DNA from 4 places in the Sinorhizobium sp. CCBAU 05631 genome. Region 1 is predicted to be linked to each of the others. Evidence: riboswitches for the same ligand, from Rfam matches in the RefSeq annotation. Region 1 holds a riboswitch; each other region holds the start of a gene.
What was found. Region 1 has a riboswitch for cobalamin ahead of SS05631_RS02710 (aromatic ring-hydroxylating dioxygenase subunit alpha). Riboswitches for the same ligand answer to the same signal wherever they lie in the genome.
Positions count from the first base shown of each region.

Region 2: another riboswitch for cobalamin. It lies ahead of bluB (5,6-dimethylbenzimidazole synthase); the one in region 1 lies ahead of SS05631_RS02710 (aromatic ring-hydroxylating dioxygenase subunit alpha).
Region 3: another riboswitch for cobalamin. It lies ahead of cobU (bifunctional adenosylcobinamide kinase/adenosylcobinamide-phosphate guanylyltransferase); the one in region 1 lies ahead of SS05631_RS02710 (aromatic ring-hydroxylating dioxygenase subunit alpha).
Region 4: another riboswitch for cobalamin. It lies ahead of SS05631_RS31435 (ABC transporter substrate-binding protein); the one in region 1 lies ahead of SS05631_RS02710 (aromatic ring-hydroxylating dioxygenase subunit alpha).

Region 1 is NZ_CP023063.1:575,193-580,965, reverse strand. It holds gene SS05631_RS02720 (glycoside hydrolase family 25 protein) at 1-418, shown strand, start outside; gene SS05631_RS02715 (hybrid-cluster NAD(P)-dependent oxidoreductase) at 445-1,545, opposite strand; gene SS05631_RS02710 (aromatic ring-hydroxylating dioxygenase subunit alpha) at 1,542-2,786, opposite strand; cobalamin riboswitch at 2,889-3,091, opposite strand; gene SS05631_RS02705 (DUF6656 family protein) at 3,387-3,989, shown strand; gene SS05631_RS02700 (L-threonylcarbamoyladenylate synthase) at 4,069-5,043, shown strand; gene SS05631_RS02695 (FAD-binding oxidoreductase) at 5,103-5,773, shown strand, end outside.
Region 2 is NZ_CP023063.1:1,748,135-1,753,907, reverse strand. It holds gene SS05631_RS08670 (NAD+ synthase) at 76-1,758, shown strand; gene SS05631_RS08665 (TolB family protein) at 1,762-2,586, shown strand; cobalamin riboswitch at 2,629-2,841, shown strand; gene bluB (5,6-dimethylbenzimidazole synthase) at 2,885-3,646, shown strand; gene SS05631_RS08655 (DUF2865 domain-containing protein) at 3,600-4,748, opposite strand; gene SS05631_RS08650 (acyl-homoserine-lactone synthase) at 4,891-5,535, opposite strand; gene SS05631_RS08645 (LuxR family transcriptional regulator) at 5,690-5,773, opposite strand, start outside.
Region 3 is NZ_CP023063.1:1,879,922-1,885,694, reverse strand. It holds gene SS05631_RS09320 (adenylate/guanylate cyclase domain-containing protein) at 1-307, shown strand, start outside; gene SS05631_RS09315 (FecR domain-containing protein) at 360-1,337, opposite strand; cobalamin riboswitch at 1,573-1,968, shown strand; gene cobU (bifunctional adenosylcobinamide kinase/adenosylcobinamide-phosphate guanylyltransferase) at 2,101-2,628, shown strand; gene cobW (cobalamin biosynthesis protein CobW) at 2,632-3,696, shown strand; gene cobN (cobaltochelatase subunit CobN) at 3,922-5,773, shown strand, end outside.
Region 4 is NZ_CP023064.1:55,524-61,296, reverse strand. It holds gene SS05631_RS19735 (pseudoazurin) at 520-975, opposite strand; gene SS05631_RS19730 (ABC transporter ATP-binding protein) at 972-1,775, opposite strand; gene SS05631_RS19725 (iron ABC transporter permease) at 1,772-2,800, opposite strand; partial or broken gene SS05631_RS31435 (ABC transporter substrate-binding protein) at 2,797-3,747, opposite strand; cobalamin riboswitch at 4,014-4,246, opposite strand; gene SS05631_RS19715 (hypothetical protein) at 4,397-4,651, shown strand; gene SS05631_RS31115 (hypothetical protein) at 4,768-4,905, opposite strand; gene SS05631_RS19710 (MBL fold metallo-hydrolase) at 5,180-5,773, shown strand, end outside.

The DNA of each region.
Region 1 (5,773 bases):
CTATAAGCCCGACATTCGCGACGTCTTTCCGATGGGCAACTGGGATCGCTATGCGCTGTGGCAGTTCTCGTCGTCGCATAATTGCGGAAAGAAGCGCTGCCCCTATCGCGTGCCCGGGACGCTCAACGACATCGACGTCAACGTCGCCGCGATGACCGTTTCAGAGTTGAAGAAGGTGTGGCCGCAGGGCGCGCTGCTCCCGGAGAAGCCGCCGATCGTCACCGTCATCGCCTCCGCGAAGATTGGCACGGCGCCGGCGGCGAGCGCCGCGGCCACCGTCCCGCTCGCAAAACCCCTGCTCATCAGCCGTGCCGAGGCCGAGAGCGGCTCGGGCGCCGGCGTCGACGGAACGGTCACCGGTGCGATCAGCGTGAAGGCCGCCGAGGCCCACCTGCCCAACCAGCCCGAGCGCCGCTGAAAAAGCCGGACGGCGCCTGTAGCTGTCTACGCTTCGATCTGAACGTCGCCGATAGGCCGCGAGCAGCAGGCGAGGATGTAGCCCTCGTCGACTTCGTCATCGAGAATACCGCCATTGTGGTTCATCTCGACTTCGCCGGCGATCTTCAAGACGCGGCACGTGCCGCAGATGCCGCCCTCGCAGGCCGCACCGATCCTGACCCCGTTGGCGCGTGCTGTCTGCAGGATCGTCTGGCCGGGGACGGTCGAGACTTCCTTGCCGCTCATGGTGAAGGTTACCCGGCCCGCCTCGCCTTGAGCGCCGGCCGCCGAGGCGGCGCGGATGGCGAGTTCCTCTGCCGCCGGCGCCGCCGCCGGCTGGAAGCTTTCCTGGTGGTAGCGGGCCATATAGAAACCGGCCCCCTCCAGCATCTCCCGAACCCCGCGCATGAAGGGTTCGGGGCCGCAACAGAAGACCGTTCGCTCCAGAAAGTCCGGTGCAAGCAGCGGCAGCTTCGTCGCATCGATACGGCCGCGCAGGCCGTGCCAGCCGTGACGCGCTTCGTGTCCTTCCACCAGGAAGCCGAGATTGAGACGCGGCATCTGGCGGGCGAGGATCTCCAGCTCCGGCTTGAACAGCAGATCCTCCGGCTGCCGGGCACAGGAAATGAAGGTCACATCCGTGTCCGGCGCGCAATCCGCCATCCAGCGCGTCATCGACATCATCGGCGTGATGCCGGAGCCGGCCGAGACGAACAGATATTTTTCGCCCGGATGGCGCACGAAGCTGAAATCGCCGAGCGGCCCCAGCGCCTTCAACGTCATGCCAGGCCTGAGATTGTCGAACATCCAGCGCGTGCCGATGCTGTTCGACTGCGCCTTGGCCGTGACCGCAACGGAAAGCGGGCGGGACGGCGAGGACGATAGCGTATAGGTGCGCATCACCGGTTCCTCGCCGACGGGGAGTTCCAGCGTCACGAACTGCCCGGGCAGGTAGCGGAACCAGGCCGGCCTGTCGGACCGGAAGGTGAAGGTCATCACGTCCGCGGTCTCGCCGACCGCGGAGATGCATTCGAGCAGGAACTGGCGATCTTTCCAGGGCTGCAGTTCGTCGAAGTGGTGAAAGGAGCGTGCCATTTCCATCGTCATGCCACCCGCGACAGAGGAGCGGCGCTGCCCTGCAGGCGATCCTGCATGAAGCGCGAATACCAGTCGACGAACTGCATGACCCCGCCCTCGTGTTCGGCCGAATAGGGACCCGGCTCATAGGCCGGCGAGCGGATGCCGAAGGCGTTTTCCTCGACGATCTGCCGGTCCTGGTCGTTGGTCTCGGTCCAGACATGGGTGAGGTCTTCGAGGGTATAGTCGACCCCTTCGACCGCATCCTTGCTGACGAGCCATTTCGTCGTGACCTGCGTCAGTTCCGGCCCGAGCGGCAGCACGCGGAAGGTGATCGCATGGTCGCCGAGGATGTGGTTCCACGTCGTCGGGTAATGGAAGAGCAGCAGCGTGCCGATGCGGTTCGCGCTTATGTCGCCGGAAAGCTGCTTGCGGACCGCCTTCTCGCCGGACATCGTATAGCTCTCCGCCCCGTTGATCAGCGGCATCCTCGTCATGCGGAACTGGCCGGTCGGCCCGATCTTGAAGGCGCTCGGCAGCCCCGCCGCCTCGCATCTCTCCCAATGGGCACCGATTTCCGGATCGTCCATGGCGCCCTGGACGCCCGTCACAGTCGGAGCCTCGGGATAGGTCCGGCAGAGTTCCGGATGGTTGGCGGCGCAATGGTAGCACTCGCGGTTGTTCTCCCAGACGAGCTTCCAATTGCCCTTCTCGACGATGGTGCTTTCATAGGCGACCTTGGTTTCGCCGAGGCGATGCGGCGCGAGATAGGCTGCAACCGTGTCGCGGAAGGGCTGGAAATCCATGGGCCGCTCGGCAAGGCTGATGAAGATATAGCCGCCGACCGTTTCGCAATTGACCGGCTTCAGGCTGTGCTGGGCCGGATCGAAATCCTCCGGCATCTGCCGGGCGAAGAGCAGCCTGCCATCGAGTTCGTAGGTCCACTGGTGATAGGGACAAACGAGCTTGGCCGAGGATCCCTTGTGCTGGGTGCAAACGCGCGAGCCGCGGTGGCGGCAGGAATTGTGCAGCGCTCGGACCGCCCCCTGGCGATCGCGCACGATGACGATCGGATAGTCGCCGACCTGCAGCGTGAAGTAATTGCCGGGACGCGGGATTTCGCAGTCGTGGCCGACGAATAGCCAGTCTTTGTACCAGATATTCTCCAGGTCCTGACGGTAATAGTCCGGGTCGATGTAGAAGGCCCGATCGAGGCTGTAGCCCTCGCGGCGGGTCTTCAGCTTGCGCAGCATTTCGTTCTGGATGTCCATGCCCATGTCCTCGTTAGCCCTGTTTCGGGCAGGCAAGACGGGAACCGCGCCGGAGAGATGTCGTGCGCCTTGGCTCCGATCCGGCTGCCCGCCGCAACCAGTTACGGTCGTTTTCCTCAAGGCTGGTTTCCGGGCTCTGGAGCGGCCCGAGGGCCCTGCCCGGCGCCTTCCCGGACGATTGTCCAGTGGCCTTATGCCGGGGGTTCACTCCACCACCGTTGCGGGGGCAGCGCCGGGATTTGACCGGCTTCCCAATTCTCCGCCCCTCCCTGCGAAGAAGCGGCACCTTGAGCAATTCGAATCTAAGCGGCCAGATAGGCTCGGCAATTGCCGGTGCGCGACATTCCATTCCAGAAAGACGACAAGGATTTTCGATGCGGGCGCGTTGGAAGTCCTGCGACATCTTCTATAATAAACAATGCGATAGATACATTTTTCGGCAAATGGCGCGTTTTTTCGCAGCGGCATCCAGGCCGCGAAGATCACGGGCCATTTTGCGACATTAAGCGATGCGCGGGCGCCCGAAATACTCTATTAACCATAGTGATTTAGCGTTCGCTGACGGTTCAGTCCGTTCAGCGACAGGTGACGCAGAGGTCGATGGCAAAAATCAGATACTACGACGCCTCAGGCAAAGCGCAGGCGCCGGCGCCGAAACCGGCGGGCGGCCATACAGAGTTCCTGCGCACGGGCCGAATCGACCGGCGCCGGCCGTGGTTGCCCGAACAGCGCCGCTACATGACGCATGAGGAAGTGGCAGAGAGAACCGGACAGAGATTACAGGCGGCGGGAGAGACGACACACGGGCGGATCAACGGCTTTCATGCCTCGATCCAGTTCCCGAAGATGATCTTCCACAGGACCCTCGCCGACAGTCCCCACCTCGGCTATTGCCATGTCACCGCGGCGCGGACTCATCTCGCTCGATCGCGAGACGTCACCTGGGCGTTCTACTTTGCCAACTTCTTCTCCGACCTCGGCGACGAGGCGCACTTCTTCGAACGCATACAGACAAGCTACTCGCGCATGTATTTCGCCGTGGCCATTCAACCCGGCACCGAAGAGGGGCGGATGGTCCTCGATCGAAATGTTCGGGGCAACGGCCTGATCTTCCGGACGCAGGACCCGAAGGTGGCGCTCAAGAACGTCCTGATGCTCGGCGCACGCGACGAAGCGCTGCGGCGGATCATTCGCAGCCTCTGACGCCGGTCATCGACAAAGAAAATCGTTCTGTTTTCCCTCCTCCTCCGTTAAGGAAGCGACGGAAAGGACCAGAACCGCCATGGCCGAAATCATCGATACGTGCAGCGAACCGGATCGGGCGATCGAAACGGCCTGCGCGGTGCTTTCCGAAGGTGAGCCCGTGGCGATCCCGACGGAAACCGTCTACGGCCTTGCAGCAGACGCAACGAGTGCCGATGCGATCAGCCGCATCTACGAGATGAAGGGCCGGCCGCGTTTCAATCCGCTGATCTGCCACGTCTCGGACATGGGAATGGCCGAAGCGCATGTGATATTCGACCCCATCTCCCGACGCCTCGCGGAAGCCTTCTGGCCGGGGCCGCTGACGCTGATTCTCACTCAGCGACCCGAAAGCACCGTGCACGCGCTTGCCTCAGCCGGCCTCGACAGGCTCGGGATCCGCATGCCTGAAGGTTTTTCCCGGCGGGTGATCTCACATTTTGGGCGCCCGCTGGCGGCGCCGAGCGCCAATACGTCGGGCAAGATCAGTCCGACCAGCGCGGCCCATGTGGAGGCGGATCTCGGTGCGAAGCTGAAGCTGATCCTCGATGCCGGCCCGGCGGAAATCGGCCTCGAATCGACGATCATCAAGGTCGAAGACGGCCGGCTGCGGCTGCTTCGGCCGGGGGGTCTCGATGCGGCCGAGATCGAGGCGCTCGCCGGCCTTCCCGTTGAGCGGCCGGAAGCGGCCGGCGCGACGATCGAAGCTCCCGGCATGCTCGCCTCGCATTATGCGCCGGGTGCCGCGGTGCGGCTCAATGCGACGGACGTCCACACGGGAGAGGCGCTGATCCGCTTCGGCGGCAAGGCGCTGCCTGGCGAAGGCAGCGCGGCGATCGTCCTCGACCTCAGCCCAACGGGCAATCTCAGGGAAGCGGCCGCCAATCTTTTCGACTATATGAAAAAGGCAGATGCGAGCGGCGCTCGAACCATCGCTTTCGGGCCGATCCCGGGCGAAGGCCTTGGCGAAGCGATCATCGACCGGCTCGAACGGGCCGCCGCCCCGAGGATCTGACCGGAAGCGCGAGACCTGTGTGGTCCGGCTGTTTCGGCAATATAAATCGCAGGCAGGTCATGAGCACAGCAATCCCTTCTCCCGAACTGATCGCCTCGTTCACCGACATCGTCGGCCCCGGCCATGCGCTGACCGGACCGGCGGAGACGGCGCCCTATCTCGTCGAATCGCGCGGGCTTTACCGCGGCACGACACCGCTCGTGCTGAAGCCCGCCTCGGTCGATGAAGTCTCGCGCATCCTGCGGCTCGCCAGCCAGAGCCAGACGGCGATCGTGCCCCAGGGCGGAAACACCGGCCACGTGGCCGGCCAGATCCCGCGCGAGGGAAAGGCCGATGTGGTGCTTTCCCTTGAGCGGCTGAACCGCATCCGCGACATCGACCCGGTCGGCAATGTGATCGTCGCCGACGCCGGCTGCATTCTCGCAGACATTCAGAAGGCGGCGGACGACGTCGACCGGCTGTTTCCGCTGTCGCTTGGCTCCGAAGGATCGGCGCGGATCGGCGGCAATCTTTCCACCAATGCCGGCGGCACCGCCGTGCTTGCCTATGGCAACATGCGACAGCTCTGCATGGGGCTGGAAGTCGTGCTCCCGACCGGCGAAATCTGGGACGGTCTCCGACGCCTCAAGAAGGACAATACCGGCTACGACCTACGCGATCTGTTCATCGGCGCCGAAGGGACGCTCGGGGTCATCACCGGCGCCGTCCTAAGGCTCTTCCCGAAGCCGCG
Region 2 (5,773 bases), 1.2 Mb from region 1:
TTTTTTGCCACCTGATGCGTTAAGTACAAGCCTTAAGCTGGATGCATTCGCCGAGGAAACACCGACAGGCCTGCCATGACCCCACAGAAAGCCGCACCTTCGACGCTACGGATCGCCGTAGCCCAGCTCAATCCGACCGTCGGCGATATCGCCGGCAACCTGGCCAAGGCGCGCGAAGCGCGGGCCGACGCCGCGCGCCAGGGCGCCGACCTGGTGCTGTTCACCGAGCTTTTCATTTCCGGCTATCCGCCTGAAGACCTGGTGCTGAAACCGGCCTTCCTGAAGGCGTGCCTGCGCGCCGTCGAGAACCTCGCCGCAGAGACGGCGGATGGAGGGCCGGGAGTGATCATCGGCTTCCCCCGTCAAGCCTCCGCGCAGCGGCACAATTCGGTGGCCGTCCTGGACGGGGGCAAGATCATCGCCGTCCGTGACAAGGTGGATCTGCCGAATTACGGCGAGTTCGACGAAAAGCGGGTGTTCGATCAAGGCGAGATGCCCGGTCCGGTGAATTTCCGCGGCATTCGCATCGGGGTTCCGATCTGCGAAGACATTTGGGGAGAGCTCGGCGTCTGCGAGACGCTCGAGGAAAGCGGCGCCGAAATCCTGCTTTCTCCGAACGGATCGCCCTACTACCGCGGTAAAGTTGATGTCCGTCACCAGATCGTGCTGAAGCAGGTGATAGAGACCGGCTTGCCGATGATCTATGCCAATCAGCTCGGCGGGCAGGACGAACTGGTCTTCGACGGCGCGAGCTTCGGCTTCAATGCCGATCGCTCGCTCGCCTTCCAGATGAGCCAGTTCGAGGAGGCGCTCGCGATCTCCGAATGGACGAGGGGTGACGACGGCTGGGTCTCACACAACGGACTCCGGTCTCGCCTGCCGGAATGCGAGGAGGCAGACTATCGCGCCTGCATGTTGGGGCTGCGCGACTACGTCAACAAGAACGGCTTCAAGAACGTCGTCCTCGGCCTGTCGGGCGGCATCGACTCGGCGATCTGCGCGGCGCTCGCCGTGGACGCGCTCGGCGAGGAGCGGGTTCGCACGATCATGCTGCCCTATCGCTATACGTCGCGGGAATCGCTGAAGGACGCCGAGGCCTGTGCCAAGGCGCTCGGCTGCCATTATGACGTCGTTGCGATCGAGGAGCCCGTCGAAGGCTTTCTCAATGCTCTCGCCGACACGTTCGAGGGGACCGAATCCGGGATCACCGAGGAGAACCTGCAGAGCCGCACGCGCGGCACGATCCTGATGGCGATCTCCAACAAGTTCGGCTCGATGGTGGTGACCACCGGCAACAAATCGGAAATGTCGGTCGGCTACGCGACGCTCTACGGCGACATGAACGGCGGCTTTAACCCGATCAAGGACCTTTACAAGATGCAGGTCTATGCACTGTCGCGCTGGCGCAATGGCGCTGTGCCGCCCGGAGCACTCGGCCCCTCCGGCGAGGTCATCCCGCTGAACATCATCGACAAGGCGCCCTCGGCCGAACTGCGGCCCAACCAGACCGACCAGGACTCGCTGCCGCCCTATCCGGTCCTCGACGACATTCTCGAGTGCCTGGTGGAGAAGGAACTGAGTACCGAGGAAATCGTCGCCCGCGGGCATGACGAGGCCACGGTGCATCGGATCGAACACCTGCTCTACATCGCCGAATACAAGCGGCGGCAGTCGGCTCCCGGGGTCAAGATCACCAAGAAGAATTTCGGCCGGGACCGGCGCTATCCGATCACCAACCGTTTCCGCGACCGAGGGTAGATCATGCGCAGTTCGGTGGAGATTTTCGATATTGCCACCGGCGAGACGCAAGTCGTCTGGCAGACGGAGCGGCTGGTCGAGGCGCCGAACTGGTCGCCGGACGGCAAATCCCTGATCATCAACGGCGACGGCAGGCTCTATCGGCTTGCCTTTGACGGTTCCGAGCCCGTGGAAATCGACACGGGCGTTGCCGGGCAATGCAACAACGATCACGGCATTTCGCCGGACGGGAAAACGCTGGCGATCAGCGACAAGACCGAATTCGGCAAGTCGGCGATCTATCTGCTGCCGGCCGAGGGCGGCACGCCGCTTCTGGTGACGCGCAACCTGCCGTCCTATTGGCACGGCTGGTCCCCGGATGGGAAAACCTTGACCTATTGCGGGATCCGCGACCAGATCTTCGACATCTACACGATTTCGGTCGATGGCGGAGAGGAGCGGCGCCTGACGCATGGCGAGGGCCGCAACGACGGCCCGGACTGGTCGCCGGACGGTGCGTGGATCTATTTCAATTCGAGCCGCACCGGCCGCATGCAGATCTGGCGGGTGAGGCCGGACGGCAGCGATGTCCAGCGCATCACCGACAGCCCTTATGGTGACTGGTTCCCGCACCCGTCGCCGGACGGCAGGCATCTGCTGGTGCTGTCCTATGACGGCGAGGTCTTCGACCATCCGCGCGATCTCGATGTGCGGCTTCGGCTGATGGATCCGGAAGGCAGCAATGCGCGTGTCCTCTTCGAACTCTTCGGCGGGCAGGGGACGATGAACGTTCCGAACTGGTCGCCCAACGGCGATGCCTTCGCCTTCGTGCGTTATCGGCCGGCTTGAGCAGGGCGCGGCGCCCCCGCCTTGCGTTTCGCCGGCGGCTGTGCCCATATGCGGCCGTCAGGTGCCCGCTTGCTGCGGGAGAATCGGGAAGCCGGTAGAATTCCGGCACGTGCCCAACGCTGTAACGGTGACGTCTGCGCCAAAAGAGTTCTGAGCATTTTCAGAGCTTTGCCACTGGTTCCTGATGCGATCTGGGAAGGTGGCGCAGCCGAGTGACCCGAAGTCAGAAGACCGGCCTGGCGAGATAGACCGGCCCCGCGCGGACGGCGGGAGGTTGCGCATTGTTGGGGATCGAACGATGCTGCCTGACCCGAACGGCTGCCTTGCGGCGGCCGGTGCCTTTTCGCCGGACGAGCGCGCCGCCGTCTATCGTGCCATCGAGACGCGCCGCGACGTGCGCGACGAGTTCCTGCCCGAACCGCTGCCCGAACCGCTGATCGCCCGCCTGCTCGAAGCGGCGCATCGTGCCCCGTCCGTCGGCTTCATGCAGCCGTGGAACTTCGTGCTCGTACGGCGAATCGAGACGCGGGAGAGGGTCTGGCAGGCATTCCAGCGCGCCAATGAGGAGGCAGCCGGAATGTTTTCGGGCGAGGCGCAGGCGAAATACCGGTCACTCAAGCTCGAGGGCATACGCAAGGCGCCGCTCGGCATTTGCGTGACCTGCGACCGGACCCGCGGCGGCGCCGTCGTGCTCGGCCGCACGCACAATTCGCAAATGGACGTGTATTCGACGGTTTGCGCGGTGCAGAATCTTTGGCTCGCGGCGCGGTCCGAAGGCGTCGGCGTCGGTTGGGTCAGCATTTTCCACGAGAACGAGGTCAAAGATATCCTCGGAATTCCGGAGCACATCGAAATCGTCGCCTGGCTGTGCCTTGGCTATGTCGATCGCCTCTACCAGCAGCCGGAATTGGCGGTGAAGGGCTGGCGGCAACGCTTGCCGCTCGAGGACCTCGTTTTCGACGAAGGATGGGGCGTCCGCGACAGCCTCGTAACGACCGCCCAAAGGGAAGGTGTCACTCGTTCTGCAGCGGCTGGTAACGCGATCCCCGAGGGTTCTTGAGATCGATCGCGCTCTCTTCCTGTGGCAGGAAGGCAGGACCGACAACGCGGACCTTGCTGCTCTTCGGATCATAGGGGCGCTCTTCCACGGGCTTTGCCCCCGCTGGTCCGAAGGCTGGTGCAGACGGCCCCTCGATCGTCACGACGGAAGGGCTGACCACCGAAAGCTTGGTTCCCGAGGGGGTGCTTTTGTTCTGATCCGTCGTGATCTTCGGAATCTGGCAGCCGCAGATGCCGGGAGAACCGACGTCGCGCACACGATAGGCGAAGGCGTTGGGGAGTTCCCTGTACGGCCTTCCCGTGGACGCCGAAACCATCTGCTCGCTCTCCTCGGTGGCGAGGACGTGATAATAGAGTTCCGTATCGGCGCCGGGGCATCGTGCCCGGCAAAGCTCGGCGTCGCGTCCGAAGTCGGCCGGCGTGGCGTTCGACGAAATCGGGAAAAATGCTCCGTCGCAGGTCCGCACGCACATGGTCCTGAAGCCGCCTGCCGCGCCGTTCTCCATGAATGTGAAATCGTCGGTCGGACCATCGAACAGCAACGGATAGTCCTCGCCGTCCGGCGGGAAGCTTTCGAGGATGTTGCGATGAGCGCGCGCCTCTTCGGTGCCGTATTCATCCGGAACCGTCTCGTCCCAGTTCGGAGCGGCGTCCCCCGAGCAGTCGTTCAATTCCATGGCGGCGAGGATCCGCCGGCGCATGTCCTCATTGCCCTTCGAAATCAGGTGCCGGCGTTGGGCCTTGAGCGTGTGGAGATTGTCCTCCATGCGCGCAATCGCATCGTCAAGCTCGGCACAGGCAGCCGCATTTTCGCTTTCGATGTAGACGACGGACTCGTCGCTGCATTCCATGCGCCGCCTTTCGTTCCTGGCGCGGCGAAGTTCGATGTTCTGTCGCGAAACCGCGCCGGTGAAATCGCGCAGATTGGCGTTTGTCGTGAACGCCGCCGGCAGCTCTGCGAGGCGGGCGCTGAGGCGCGCGCAGACGTCGGTGGCCGATGCCTGCCCAGGCATAGCCAAGGCGAGGGGCAGCAGAGCGGCCGCAAGGCGCATCATCCTCAAGGACGCAGTGGATCGGGACACTGACACTCGTCTTTCCTGCATTTCGCTCCGCTGATCGCGGGACAGGGGCGCCTGTAGTCACATCATACGACGTTAGGGTGAGGGCGCAACGACAAGACGGCGTTTGTGTTAATACGTGTTCCGAGACAGGAAGGGCCGGGCCGCCTGAACGGCCCGGCCATGATCAGGCCGCCCTTGCAGTTTCGAGCGACATGGGCCGTTCGAGCACCGTGCCTTCGATGAGGGCAACGGCCTTCATCTGTCGAAGCAGGCTTCTCGACACTTCCCAGGCGACCGCGACCGCGTAGACATTGCCGATCCTGTGCGGCTCGGCAATCCGTTCTCCGGGGCACCCCATGCGGCGGAACATCCGCTCAAGGAAGACGTCTGTGACGGTGACGATGTGGCTGATGCCGGAGGCAAGGCCAAGTTCGCCGACGCCGCACATCAGTTCGGCGGCGGCGACCGTCACCTGGTTCGAAGACCGGTCCTGGGAAATATCCGGGTCGATGCAGAAGCGGCTCGATTCCCAGACCGAAGCGCTCCGGATTTCCGGGTTGCCGCCGAGCAGCACCGGGAATGTATCATCCAGCATGTTCGGCCCCAGCGTCGGCAGGAGCCTGAGCGAGCCACGCAGCTTCCCGGTTTCCGGCGAATAGGACATCACATAGAGCGGATTGGCCTTGTCGTAGTGGTCGATTTCCCAATCGCCCTCGGTCCTGACGTCCCATTTCAAGAAGTCGTGGAAGACGCGCTTGCGCAGCCGGAACATCTCGTCGATGGCCTGCGGATGTTTTCCGCGAGCGTTTCCGTTCACTATCCTGATCATCTTTCGCTCCATCGTGTTTGCGCGATGGAGCGATGCTGTCAGGCTCGGGCGACACATGTAACTGTCGGTAGTGACAGTTTAATCCAACGATTTTTCCCACAAAATTTGTGGGGCATCCGGCGCCCGGAGCGAGCTCCGATGGTAAATTCCCCCGTCAGATGGTGGGGATCAACGCATGGCGGACTGCCTGCGCAACCGCTTGCGTGTTCGACACGACATTGAGCTTGCGGCGTGCATT
Region 3 (5,773 bases), 1.3 Mb from region 1:
CGGCTGCGCCCTGCTGGAGGCCGGAGCATTGGGGCTCAAGGGTAAGAGCACGCGAACGAGGCTCTTTGGAGTCGTTGGTGACGAGCGACTGGCCGAGTCGGATGAATTCGCCGAGCTCTTCGAAGTTCATCGGCGGCTGGTCGACGCTTTGCGCGCACGGTCCCCCGAGAGCCGGCGCATGCTGGGCGTGGCAAAGCTCAAGGCGTCCGCGCTGACGCCCGGCTTGTCGGAGTTCTATCGGCGGATTTCGCGGCGCGGCGAACATTTCATTGGTGAGTCGACGGCGAAGGATGCGGCTGGCGAATAGGTGCTTCGCCGACTGATGCAAAAGGCGCCGCTTTTCGGCACTTCAATTACAGTCACCGTCGCCCGAACGAACGGACCCTGCTCCGGTCGTGCGAGTAATCACGGTTGCGCGGCCTGTCCGACCTGTCGAACTTGTTCGGTTTATCGTGCCAGCTCTTGTCGTGTTTGTCCGGCTTGCCCGGCTTTTCTGGTTTTTGGGGCTTGTCCGGTTTGTGAGGCTTGTCGGGTTTGTGAGGCTTGTCGGGTTTGTGAGGCTTGTCGGGTTTGGGTGGCTTGGGTTGGGGCGGCGTCTCGACAGGCGGAGCCGGTTCGGGTGGCGGTGCGACGAGCGGCCGGACCCGATCTGGACGGATCTGGATCTCAGCTGAAAGGCCGCAGCCGGTGCCGCTCCATCCGGGCGACAGCTGCTGCCTGCCGGAGAGGAATGGCAAGGCCTGCTGGTTGCCGAGTGTCCTGAGGATGCTTCGGTCGACCCGTCGCGTATCGGTCATATCGCCATTGGGACGGGCGACCACGCAGTCGCAGCGCCGCGTCAGCTGTTGACAGCCGCCTCGGCCGCAAAATTCGGCAGCGCCGCTCAGGAGCACCACTGCCGTCGTGCCGTCTCCGCCGACGTAAAAGTCGAAGACCGTGCCTCGAACGCCGATGGTTCCGGCCGGTGTCAGGATCTGGTAGGCCGAGTGCCCCGAGTTGCCGCTGATCCAGCGAAACGTTCCCTTCGCCGCCGCGACGGTCAGCTTCTGCACCGATCTCGAGTCGTCGAAGACGAATTTGTCGATGACGACCGACGAGCCGGCACCGACGGCAAGCTTGCTTCCATCTCGGAAGACGAACTGGCCAAGGCCGGATCTGGATGTCCGAATCCGCTCGTCGCGATGCACCGGGTCCGTGACGACCAGTGGTCCGCTCGCTCCGCTGACCTCAGTCTTGATCCGGATCGCCTGACCAATCGGTTCGGCGGCCTTGCTTGGCATGGAGCCGTAAAGCGCGACACTCAGCGCGACAAATGCGGCACGACGCAGATATGCCATCGCACCCCCTCCAGGCTGAACTGACAAATTCAGTGCCGTGGACATAATCGAACACCGTGGCGAAGCATCGGAGCCGCCTCGGGTTCGAATGCCCGTTTTATCACGCGCTTGGGACGGGCGTCTGCCTACCCGTTCGGATTAGGAGAAAGGCGCCGAGTTGGCGACGCGCCTCGCGCTGCCGCAACTTGCCGACCTCGCGTCGCAGACCGTCGATTGACTTTGCCGCATCCGCTTCATAATTAACGCATTGGATGGTTCCCCCGCACCGAAGCGGCGCGGGAGAGTAAATGGGAATGCGACGGGCGGACCCACACCGGGCGCCCTTATCGCAGCCGACCCCGCGACTGTAGAACGGTCAGGGTTCGCCATCGGGCATGCCGCACCTCTTCCGGTGAAACTGCATGGGGCAGTTGTCGCGGAATTGGAGGCACGCCGGAAAAGCCACTGGCGTGGCATCGTGAGCAGCCGGGCTGGACGCCTCTCTTTCTACGAATCGTCCGCCTTCACGAGCCAGCAGACGCCGGGAAGGCAAGGCGGACCCGTTCGGGCCCAATAGCGCTGGGCACCGCGTGCGCAGCGCTTGCCCGTGACGCCGAGAGCCAGGAGACCTGCCGTCCATCAGGGCATCGCCCGGGGGAGTCCTCCCCAATGCCAGCACGGAGGTTGTCGTGGCTTATTTATCGTCTTCTGCGCGTGCCCGTCACGCGTCCGCTTGCTATCGTTGCTTTGTCCCCACCAGTTTCCTCGCATGGGATCTGGTCGGATGACATTCTCCAATGCCGGTCCGGTCTTCGTGCTCGGCGGCGCGCGCTCCGGGAAATCCAGTTTCGCGGAGAAGCTCGCCGAAGCGTCGGGGCTCGGGATGCACTATGTTGCGACCGGCCGCGCCTATGACGAGGAAATGCGCGATCGTATCGCCCGCCACCAAGGCGCGCGGCAGGGCAAGGGCTGGGCAACGCACGAGGAACCGCTCGATCTCTCCGGCCTGCTTCGTCGACTGGATGCACCGGAGCGCGTAATTCTTGTCGACTGCCTCACGCTGTGGGTGACGAACCTGATGATGGAAGAGCGCGACATGCCGGCCGAGTTTGCGGCACTTGCCGGCTTGCTGCCTGCCATGCAGGCGCGCGTCATCATCGTCTCCAATGAGGTCGGTCTCGGCATCGTGCCGGAGAACCGCATGGCGCGAGACTTCCGCGACCATGCCGGCCGCCTCCATCAAATCGTCGCGGAGAAATCCGCCGAAGTCTATTTCGTCGCGGCCGGGTTGCCGCTGAAAATGAAGGGTTGATTCATGACACTTGCAAAGGCCCAATCGGGCAAGATCCCCGCCACGGTCATCACCGGCTTCCTCGGCGCCGGCAAGACGACGATGATCCGCAACCTGCTGCAGAACGCCGAGGGCAAGCGGATCGCATTGATCATCAACGAGTTCGGCGATCTCGGCGTCGACGGCGACGTGTTGAAGGGCTGCGGCGCTGAAGCCTGCTCGGAAGAGGACATCATCGAGCTCACCAATGGCTGCATCTGCTGCACCGTCGCCGACGACTTCATTCCGACCATGACCAAGCTGCTCGAGCGAGAGAACCGCCCGGATCATATTGTCATCGAGACCTCCGGCCTTGCGCTGCCGCAACCGCTGGTCGCCGCTTTCAACTGGCCCGACATCCGCAGCGAAGTGACGGTCGATGGCGTCGTGACCGTCGTCGACAGCGCCGCCGTTGCCGCCGGCCGTTTTGCCGACGATCACGACAAGGTCGATGCGCTGCGCGTCAATGACGACAACCTTGATCATGAGAGCCCGCTGGAAGAGCTCTTCGAGGACCAACTCACCGCCGCCGACCTCATCGTTCTGAACAAGACCGATCTCATCGATGCTGCGGGCCTCAAGTCCGTGCGCGACGAAGTCGCCTCGCGCATCAGCCGCAAGCCGGCGATGATCGAGGCCAAGAACGGCGAGGTGGCCGCCGCGATCCTGCTCGGGCTTGGCGTCGGCACGGAAGACGAGATCGTCGACCGCAAATCGCATCACGAGATGGAGCATGAGGCCGGCGAGGAACATGATCACGACGAATTCGACAGCTTCGTCGTCGAACTTGGCCCGATCGCCGAACCGGCGGCCTTCATCGACCGGCTCAAGGCCGTTATCGCCGAGCACGACGTATTGCGCCTCAAGGGCTTTGCCGACGTACCCGGCAAGCCAATGCGTCTGTTGATCCAGGCGGTCGGCAGCCGGGTCGATCAATATTACGACCGTGCCTGGGCACCCGGCGAGACGCGCGGCACGCGCCTCGTCGTCATCGGCCTGCACGACATGGATGAGGCGGCCGTGCGCGCGGCGATTTCGGCGCTGGCGTGAGGTTGTTTTGAGCGCGTGTGAGAAGAACCCCTCCCCAGCCCCTCCCCACAAGGGAGAGGGGCTCGGCTGGCATTTGCGGCGATGCTTTCGTTCCCAAAGGGGGGCGGCGTTATGGCACGAACGGCTGATACTCGGGGAAAGAGTGCGTGTGGCACGACCTAACCCCTCCCCATTGTGGGGAGGGGCTGGGGAGGGGTCTCTTCACGAGCCCAGCGGGAAGCAACAATGCATCTCCTCCTAGCCCAGAAAGGCACGATCGCCGACGGCAACGAAGCGATCGATCTCGGGCAAAGCCCGGCCGATATCCTGTTCCTGTCGGCGGCCGATACGGAGCTTGCGTCGATTGCCGCGGCGCATCGCCGGCGCGCGAGCGGGAAGAGCCTGCGTATCGCCAGCCTCATGAACCTCATGCATCCGATGTCGGTCGACACCTATGTCGAACGTACGGCGCGACATGCGAAGCTGATCGTCGTCCGGCCGCTCGGCGGCGCCAGCTATTTTCGCTACGTGCTGGAGGCGCTCTATGCCGCGGCGGTGGCGGGCAAGTTCAAGATTGCGGTGCTGCCGGGGGACGACAAGCCGGACCCGGGCCTCGAGCCTTTCTCGACCGTTGCCGCGGAAGACCGTGAGCGTCTCTGGGCCTATTTCAACGAAGGCGGCGCGGACAATGCCGGCCTGTTCCTCGACTATGCCGAGGCGCTGATCGATGGCGCCGAAAAGCCGCAACCGGCGCGGCCGCTGCTGAAAGCCGGCATCTGGTGGCCGGGCAGGGGCGTGATCGGGGTTGACGAGTGGGTGCGTATCGCCGGCGATGTCGGGGGAGCGCAGACTTCCGAAGGGAAGAAGGAAACTCGTCCCACAGTTGCCATCTGCTTCTACCGTGCCCTCGTGCAGAGCGGCGAGACCAAGCCGGTCGAGGCCCTGATCGAGGCGCTGACCGAGGAGGGCATGCGCCCGCTTCCGGTCTTTGTGTCGAGCCTCAAGGATCAGGTGTCGGTCGGTACTCTCGAAGCGATCTATGCCGAGGCGGCGCCGGACGTGGTGATGAATGCCACCGGCTTTGCCGTCTCGGCGCCCGGCGCCGACCGGCAGCCGACGGTGCTGGAATCCACCGGCGCGCCGGTGCTGCAGGTGATTTTTTCAGGCTCCTCCCGCGAATCGTGGGAAGCCTCGCCGCAAGGGCTGATGGCGCGCGACCTCGGTATGAATGTCGCGCTGCCGGAGGTGGACGGACGGATCCTTTCGCGCGCCGTCTCCTTCAAGGCGGCATCGGTCTACGACCCGCTTGTCGAGGCAAACATCGTCGGCCATGAGCCGCTTGCCGGCCGCGTGCGCTTCGCCGCCCGGCTCGCCGGTAATTGGGCAAGGTTGCGGCGCGCGAAGCCGCAGGCGCGGCGCGTCGCAATCGTCATGGCGAACTACCCGAACCGGGACGGACGTCTCGGCAACGGCGTCGGCCTCGATACACCCGCCGGCACTGTCGAGGTGCTGAAGGCGATGGCGGCGGAAGGTTATTCGACTGGCGATCTGCCCGAAGGCGGCGAGGCGCTGATCCGCTTCCTGATGGCCGGACCGACGAATGCCGCAAGCAGCGGCCGGGAAATTCGCGAAACCATTTCCTTGAATCACTACAAGGACTTCTTCTCCTCTCTTCCGGAAAAGATTCAGGCGGAAGTGGGCGTGCGCTGGGGGACGCCGGAGGCCGATCCTTTCTTCCTCGACGGCGCCTTCACCCTGCCGCTTGCCCGGTTCGGCGAGGTCATCGTCGGTATCCAGCCGGCGCGCGGTTACAACATCGATCCGAAGGAAACCTATCACGCGCCGGATCTCGTGCCGCCGCACGGCTATATCGCCTTCTATGCCTATCTGCGCCAAACCTTCGGCGCTGACGCGATCATCCATATGGGCAAGCACGGCAATCTCGAATGGCTGCCGGGCAAGGCGCTGGCGCTTTCCGAGACCTGCTACCCAGAGGCGATCTTCGGCCCGACGCCGCATCTCTATCCCTTTATCGTCAACGACCCGGGCGAGGGGACGCAAGCGAAACGCCGCACCAGCGCGGTGATCATCGATCACC
Region 4 (5,773 bases), on a different replicon from region 1:
CCGCAGGCGTCAGTGCCCGGGCGATACGTGAATTTCCGCCGTTTCCTCAACACGACGCCGATTAGCTATCTGCGCCAGGTAGGCACGAGGGCACCCGCCGCAAAATCATCGAGCGGAGCCATCGGCGACGGTCGCCGAAATCGCACAACGCTGGGCTTCGTGCATCTCGGCCGGTTTTTCCAGGAGTACCGCGCCGCCTTCGCGTCTCGCCATTGTGCGATCTGGCCCCGCCCGGTGTGAGCGCAATGGCATTCCGCAAGGCAATGGCTTCAGGTTGAACTAAAAGCCGATCGGAGTGCCGCCCCCTCTGCCCTGCCGAGCATCTCCCCGCAAGGGGGAGATCGGGAAGCGGCGGCGCCTTTCTCGACACTCGGTGTTTTCGGAATTCGCAAGCTTTGATTGGGGCGGGGCTTCGCTTCTGTCCAATCTCCCTCCTTGTGGGGGAGATGCCCGGCAGGGCAGAGGGGGTGCCGTCGTCAGTCAATTCGATCCTGTTCCAGCGACGGGTTGCCCCGACCGCTATTTCCCCGCCAGCTCTGCCTCGGCCTGGGCGAAGAGCGCCTCGAAGCGCGGCATCGCCCGGGCAGGAACCTCGATCGCACGATAATTCTGCGGAAGCTCGACGTCTCCGACCTTGATCAGCATCACCATGCCCATGCCGTAGTGCGGCGAGCATTTGATGCCGTAGAATCCCGGCCGATCGAAGGTGACGACGATCTCCTCGTTGATCTTGCCCTTGAAGCCCGGATGGCCGTCCGGGAGCATGCCGTCGATCGTCGCGGCATTGTGGCTTTTGTTGGCGGCGATGTACTTGACGCTGTCGGCGGGCTGCAGCGCCAGGAAATCCGGTTCGAAGACCATCGAAACCTTTTCGCCGCGGTTCAGCATCTTGACCTCGCCGGTCTCGGCGCTGGCCATGGCCGGCATCGAGATCACGATCAGGGCGAAGAGCAGGCGCCTGGTAAGATTGATCATGAAATCCTCTTCAGCATCGGCTTTCCGGTAGCCGGTAACCCGGGCGCGCGGTAACGAATATGACAGCGGCCCTCGCTTTGGTGCTCGACGTCGACGTCGACACCGAAGACGGTGCGGATCCGCTCTTCGGTGAGGACCTCGTACGGGCGTCCCAAGGCGGCGATGCGGCCGCCGCTCATCAGCGCGATCCGGTCGCAGAACGTGGCGGCATGGTTGAGATCGTGCAGTGCCGCGACCGCCGTCAGCTGCTGCTGGCGCACCAGGTGCAGGAGACCGATCTGATGGCCGACGTCGAGATGGTTGGTCGGCTCGTCGAGGAGGAGGATTTGCGGCTGCTGTGCCAGCGCCCGGGCGATGTGCAGGCGCTGCCGCTCGCCGCCCGACAGCGTGTGCCACATCCGCGCGGCGAGCTGCGCCATGCCGACATGGTGGATTGCCTCGTCGACGATGGCCTCATCCAGGGCCGACCACGGCGTGAGCGGCCCGAGATGCGGCGTGCGGCCGAGTTCCACCGCCTGGCGCGCCGAGATGCGCTCGCCGGTTTCGGCCTGCTGCTCGACCAGCGCGATGCGCTTGGCGATCTGCTTCCGGCTCAGCCTGTCGACGCTCTCTCCGTCGAGCAGAACGTGACCGGACCGCGGCCGCCGCAGGCCGGCAAGCAGCGACATCAGGCTGGTCTTGCCGGAACCGTTCGGACCGACGATGCCGAGAAACTCACCGGCGGCGACGTCGAGCGAGACGCCCTCGAGGATCGAGACCCCGCCGGCCGACCATGAGACACTGCAAGCCGAAAGCGTCATCGAACCGTCCTGCGCTGGCTGAGAATGGCGGCGAAGGCGGGCGCGCCGACCAGCGCGGTGACGACGCCGATCGGCAGCACCTGCCCCGGAATGATGATGCGCGACACGATGTCGGCGGCGATCATGAACACCGCTCCCACCAAGGCAGAGACCGGCAGCAGCAATCCGTGCCGGACGCCGACGAGCATACGGGCGACATGCGGGATGACGAGGCCGACGAAGCCGATCGACCCGACCATGCTGACCATGGTCGCCGTCATCATCGCCGATACGCCGATCAGCACGGCATAGACCCGGCGCACCGGGATGCCGAGCGAGGCGGCGGATTCGGAGCCGAAGGTGAATGCGTCGAGGGCGCGGGCATGCCAGAGACAGACAATGAGGCCGACCAGGGCAACAGGCACTGCGAGCCAGACATCCGGCCAGCGGACGCCGGAGAGATTGCCGAGCAGCCAGAACATGATTGCCCGCGCCTGTTCCGCATTCGCCGCCTTGGTGACGATCAAGGAAGTGAGCGCGTTGAAGAGCTGCGAGCCGGCGACGCCGGCCAGAATGATCGCGCCATGGCCCCTGCCCGCCCGCATCGCCAGCAGGCTGACGAGCCCGAAGGCCAGCAGCGCCCCGGCGAAGGCGCCGGCCGGCAGCGTCAAAAGCCCGGCGCCGATGCCGAGAACGGCGACGCCGACCGCGCCCGTCGATGCGCCCGCGGAGATGCCGAGGATATAGGGGTCGGCCAGCGGATTGCGCAGCAGCGATTGCAGCACGACGCCGGAAAGCGCCAGCGCCGCACCGCAGCTGGCAGCAGCGATGGCGCGGCTCACCCGGTAATTCCAGATGATGCCCTCGTCGAGCGCATCGACGCCGTAGCCGGCATCCCACAGGCGGTTGGCGACCGTCTTGGCCACCACGCTCATGGGTATGGCCGTCTCGCCGATCGCCGCACCCAGCCAGAGCGCGACGAACAGCACGACGAGCGCCAGCAGGCTGGCGCTCGTCCGGGACAGGGATGGTGCGCTGCCGATCACTTGTTCAGGCCGGATTTCTCGACGGCATCGGCAAGCACCTCGATGCCCTCGATGGTCCGGATCGTCGGGTTCATCGCCTGGGCGTCCATCTCGACCACATGGCCGTCCTTCACCGCAGGCATCAGGCTCGTGACCGGATCGGACTCGAGGAACTTGTGCTTGACGGCGACGTCGTCGGCGGGGAAACGACGGCGCTCCATCCTGCCCGCGACGATCAGCGTCGGGCCGGACTTGGCGATGGTTTCCCACCCCACCGTCGGCCATTCCTCTTCGCTGTCGATGACATTCCTGATGCCGAGCGAGCGCATGATGTAACCCGGCGCGCCGTTCTTGCCGGCGACATAGGGATCGATGTCGAGCTCGGCGCTCGAGAACCAGAACACTGCGGAAAGCTTGCCGTCCGCCGAAGCGATCTTCTTCTTCGCCGCTTCCTCACGCGTCTTCAGTTCGGCAACCAGCGTCTCGCCGCGCTCCTGGACGTTGAAGATCTGCGCGAGTTCGGTGATTTCCTGATAGATCAGGTCCATCGTGAACACCGAATGGCGAACGCCGTCGCCGCCGCCGGTATTGTCCTTGCCAACGCAATCGGCCGGCGACGTATAGACCGGTATTCCGAGCTCCTCGAACTGCTCCGGCTTGGCGACGATGCCCTCCGGGCCGACATGCCACTGGAACTGAGCGGTCACGAGATCCGGCTTCTTGGCGACGACGCTTTCGAAGCTCGGATCGTTGTCGGCGAGCCGTTCGACCTTGGCATTCACCTCCTCGTAGCCCTTGATGACCGGCCCGATCCAAACGGCGGTGCCGACCATCCGATCCTGGAGGCCGAGCAGGTAAAGGATTTCGGTGCTGCTCTGGCCGATCGAGACGGCCCGTTCGGGAGCCTTCTGAAAGGTGACCTGACGGCCGCAATTGGTGAGCATCAGCGGATAGCTGGTTTCGGCGGCTTTCGCCTCCATGCCGATAGCCATAAGACCGGCGGCTGCGCACAGGATGCCGTGTTTCGATTTCGCAAACAGGATTTTCATAAGTCTATTTCCCGGATTCGATGAAACGGCCGAAAGGATGCGGCCGGTCGCGGCGCGAACGGACGGAGTCAGCCCGCCTGCCGACAGTTCGGCGGCGTCGCGGAACGGGAAAGACCAGAGGCAAGGCGCGGGTCGGCGCAAGGAGAGGTCATGCTGTGTCCTGTTCCGGGCATCCCCGCCCGTGATTGGAGTGAACGCATGACGGCAGGTCTCCTGGCTTGCGGATATCTGCCGTCCACCTGCCTTCCCGCGACAATTTCGCAGTGGCATGACGCTTCTCGCGTCACGAGGATGGGCGGCAATCCGCTTACAGTTGCGGGGGCAGCCACGGTCTTGGTCCCTGTTGGGTCGTCCGCACCGTGTTCCCTATTAATCCCCTTCGCTTCATCGTGGGGGAACCGTCGCTGGCTTCCTTAATTCGTTGATCATGACTGGTCAAGGCCAGTGCTGCCTACCAACATTTCGGCGATGCCTCCACACAGTGCGGACCCCGATGCCGAGGCCGCCGCTCCCTGGGCCGCCACAATCAGGTATAATCCCGAGCGATTTCAGGTCGGGAGGAAGGACGATGTCGATCGACGCGGAACTGCAAAAAGTCGAGGCCGGATACGCGATCGAATACCTGCAGGAGCATCCGGAAGCAGGCCTCTGCTGCGAGGAACGGCGCTGCTGGATTACGCCGAACGCTAACGAGACCGATCGGCAGGCGCTGCTTCTCGATGCGGCCGAGGCCGAGCGGCTCAAGGACGACCCTCGCCTGCGGCTCGTCTCGGGTATAGCCCATGCGGGCCGGTCTCTCTGGGTGGTTCGCAGGATGACCTGACGATCCGCAGAAGACGATCAATCGCCTTGCGCGGGCCCCTGCGCAATGCCGTTGACGATCAGGCGGATGCAGCTGCGCATGAAGCCCGGCCTGTCCGGTCAGCCCGGCCATTCCGGTCAGCCCGGCCATTCGGGTCCCTGGCCGGTCTCGAGCGCCGCGGCGCCGAAGATCAGGTCCATGAGGATGCGCGCGGTGGGCAGCGGCTCGCCGATGTCGAGCAGTCCCCTCGCCCGGCCCTCTTCCAGCCATCGCAAACTCCTGCTGGCTGCGGTTCGCCTGCCGACAACAGCCGGCCGATCCCGAAAGACGCAGGAATGTAGGGATTTGTTAATGAATTGACAAAAATACAACCTTTCAATGATTTATGGCACCACAACGAATCGCGAGTTTCCTAATTCCGGCCACGCAGGGCTAGAGCCAAATCATGCGCAAACCGATGTGAGCGGCGGTCAGGATGTGATAGTTCTGCGCTGCCGAGCCGCCGACCGCCGCGGCAGAGATTGAAGCCAATTTGCTCGAGAGCCTCGCATGCCAGACATGACCTCGACACTGAGAATCCTTGAACCGCATCACGGCGTCTTTGCCTACTACGACGGCCGCATCGAGGGGCGGAGACTTCATGGCGCGGAGCCGAATTGGCTCGATGACGGTGCCTACGGCTTGGGGGTCGCCTCCTATGCGGTCTTTAATGCAGGCGAGGCGATCGTCTACGACACGCATATCTCGCTTGCCCATGCGCAAGCCATCAGGCGCCATCTCGAGGGGCTCGGCGCAAGGACCATCCGGGTCGTCCTCAGCCATTGGCACAATGACCATGTCGCCGGCAATGCGGTCTTTGCCGATTGCGAAATCATCGCGCTGAAGCTGACCGCCCATCTGCTTCATGCCAATCGCGATCAACTCGCCACACGCGTCCCGCCCATCAGCCCGCTCGTCATGCCCAATCGTCTCTTTGAAACGAGGCTGGACCTTGAGGTCGGAAGTCGCCGGGTCGAGCTCCACCATTTCGACATCCACAGCGCCGACGGGACCATCCTCTGGTTGCCGGACGAGAAAATTCTTCTGGCCGGCGATACGCTCGAAGACACCGTCACCTATGTTTCCGAAGCGGAGAACACCGAG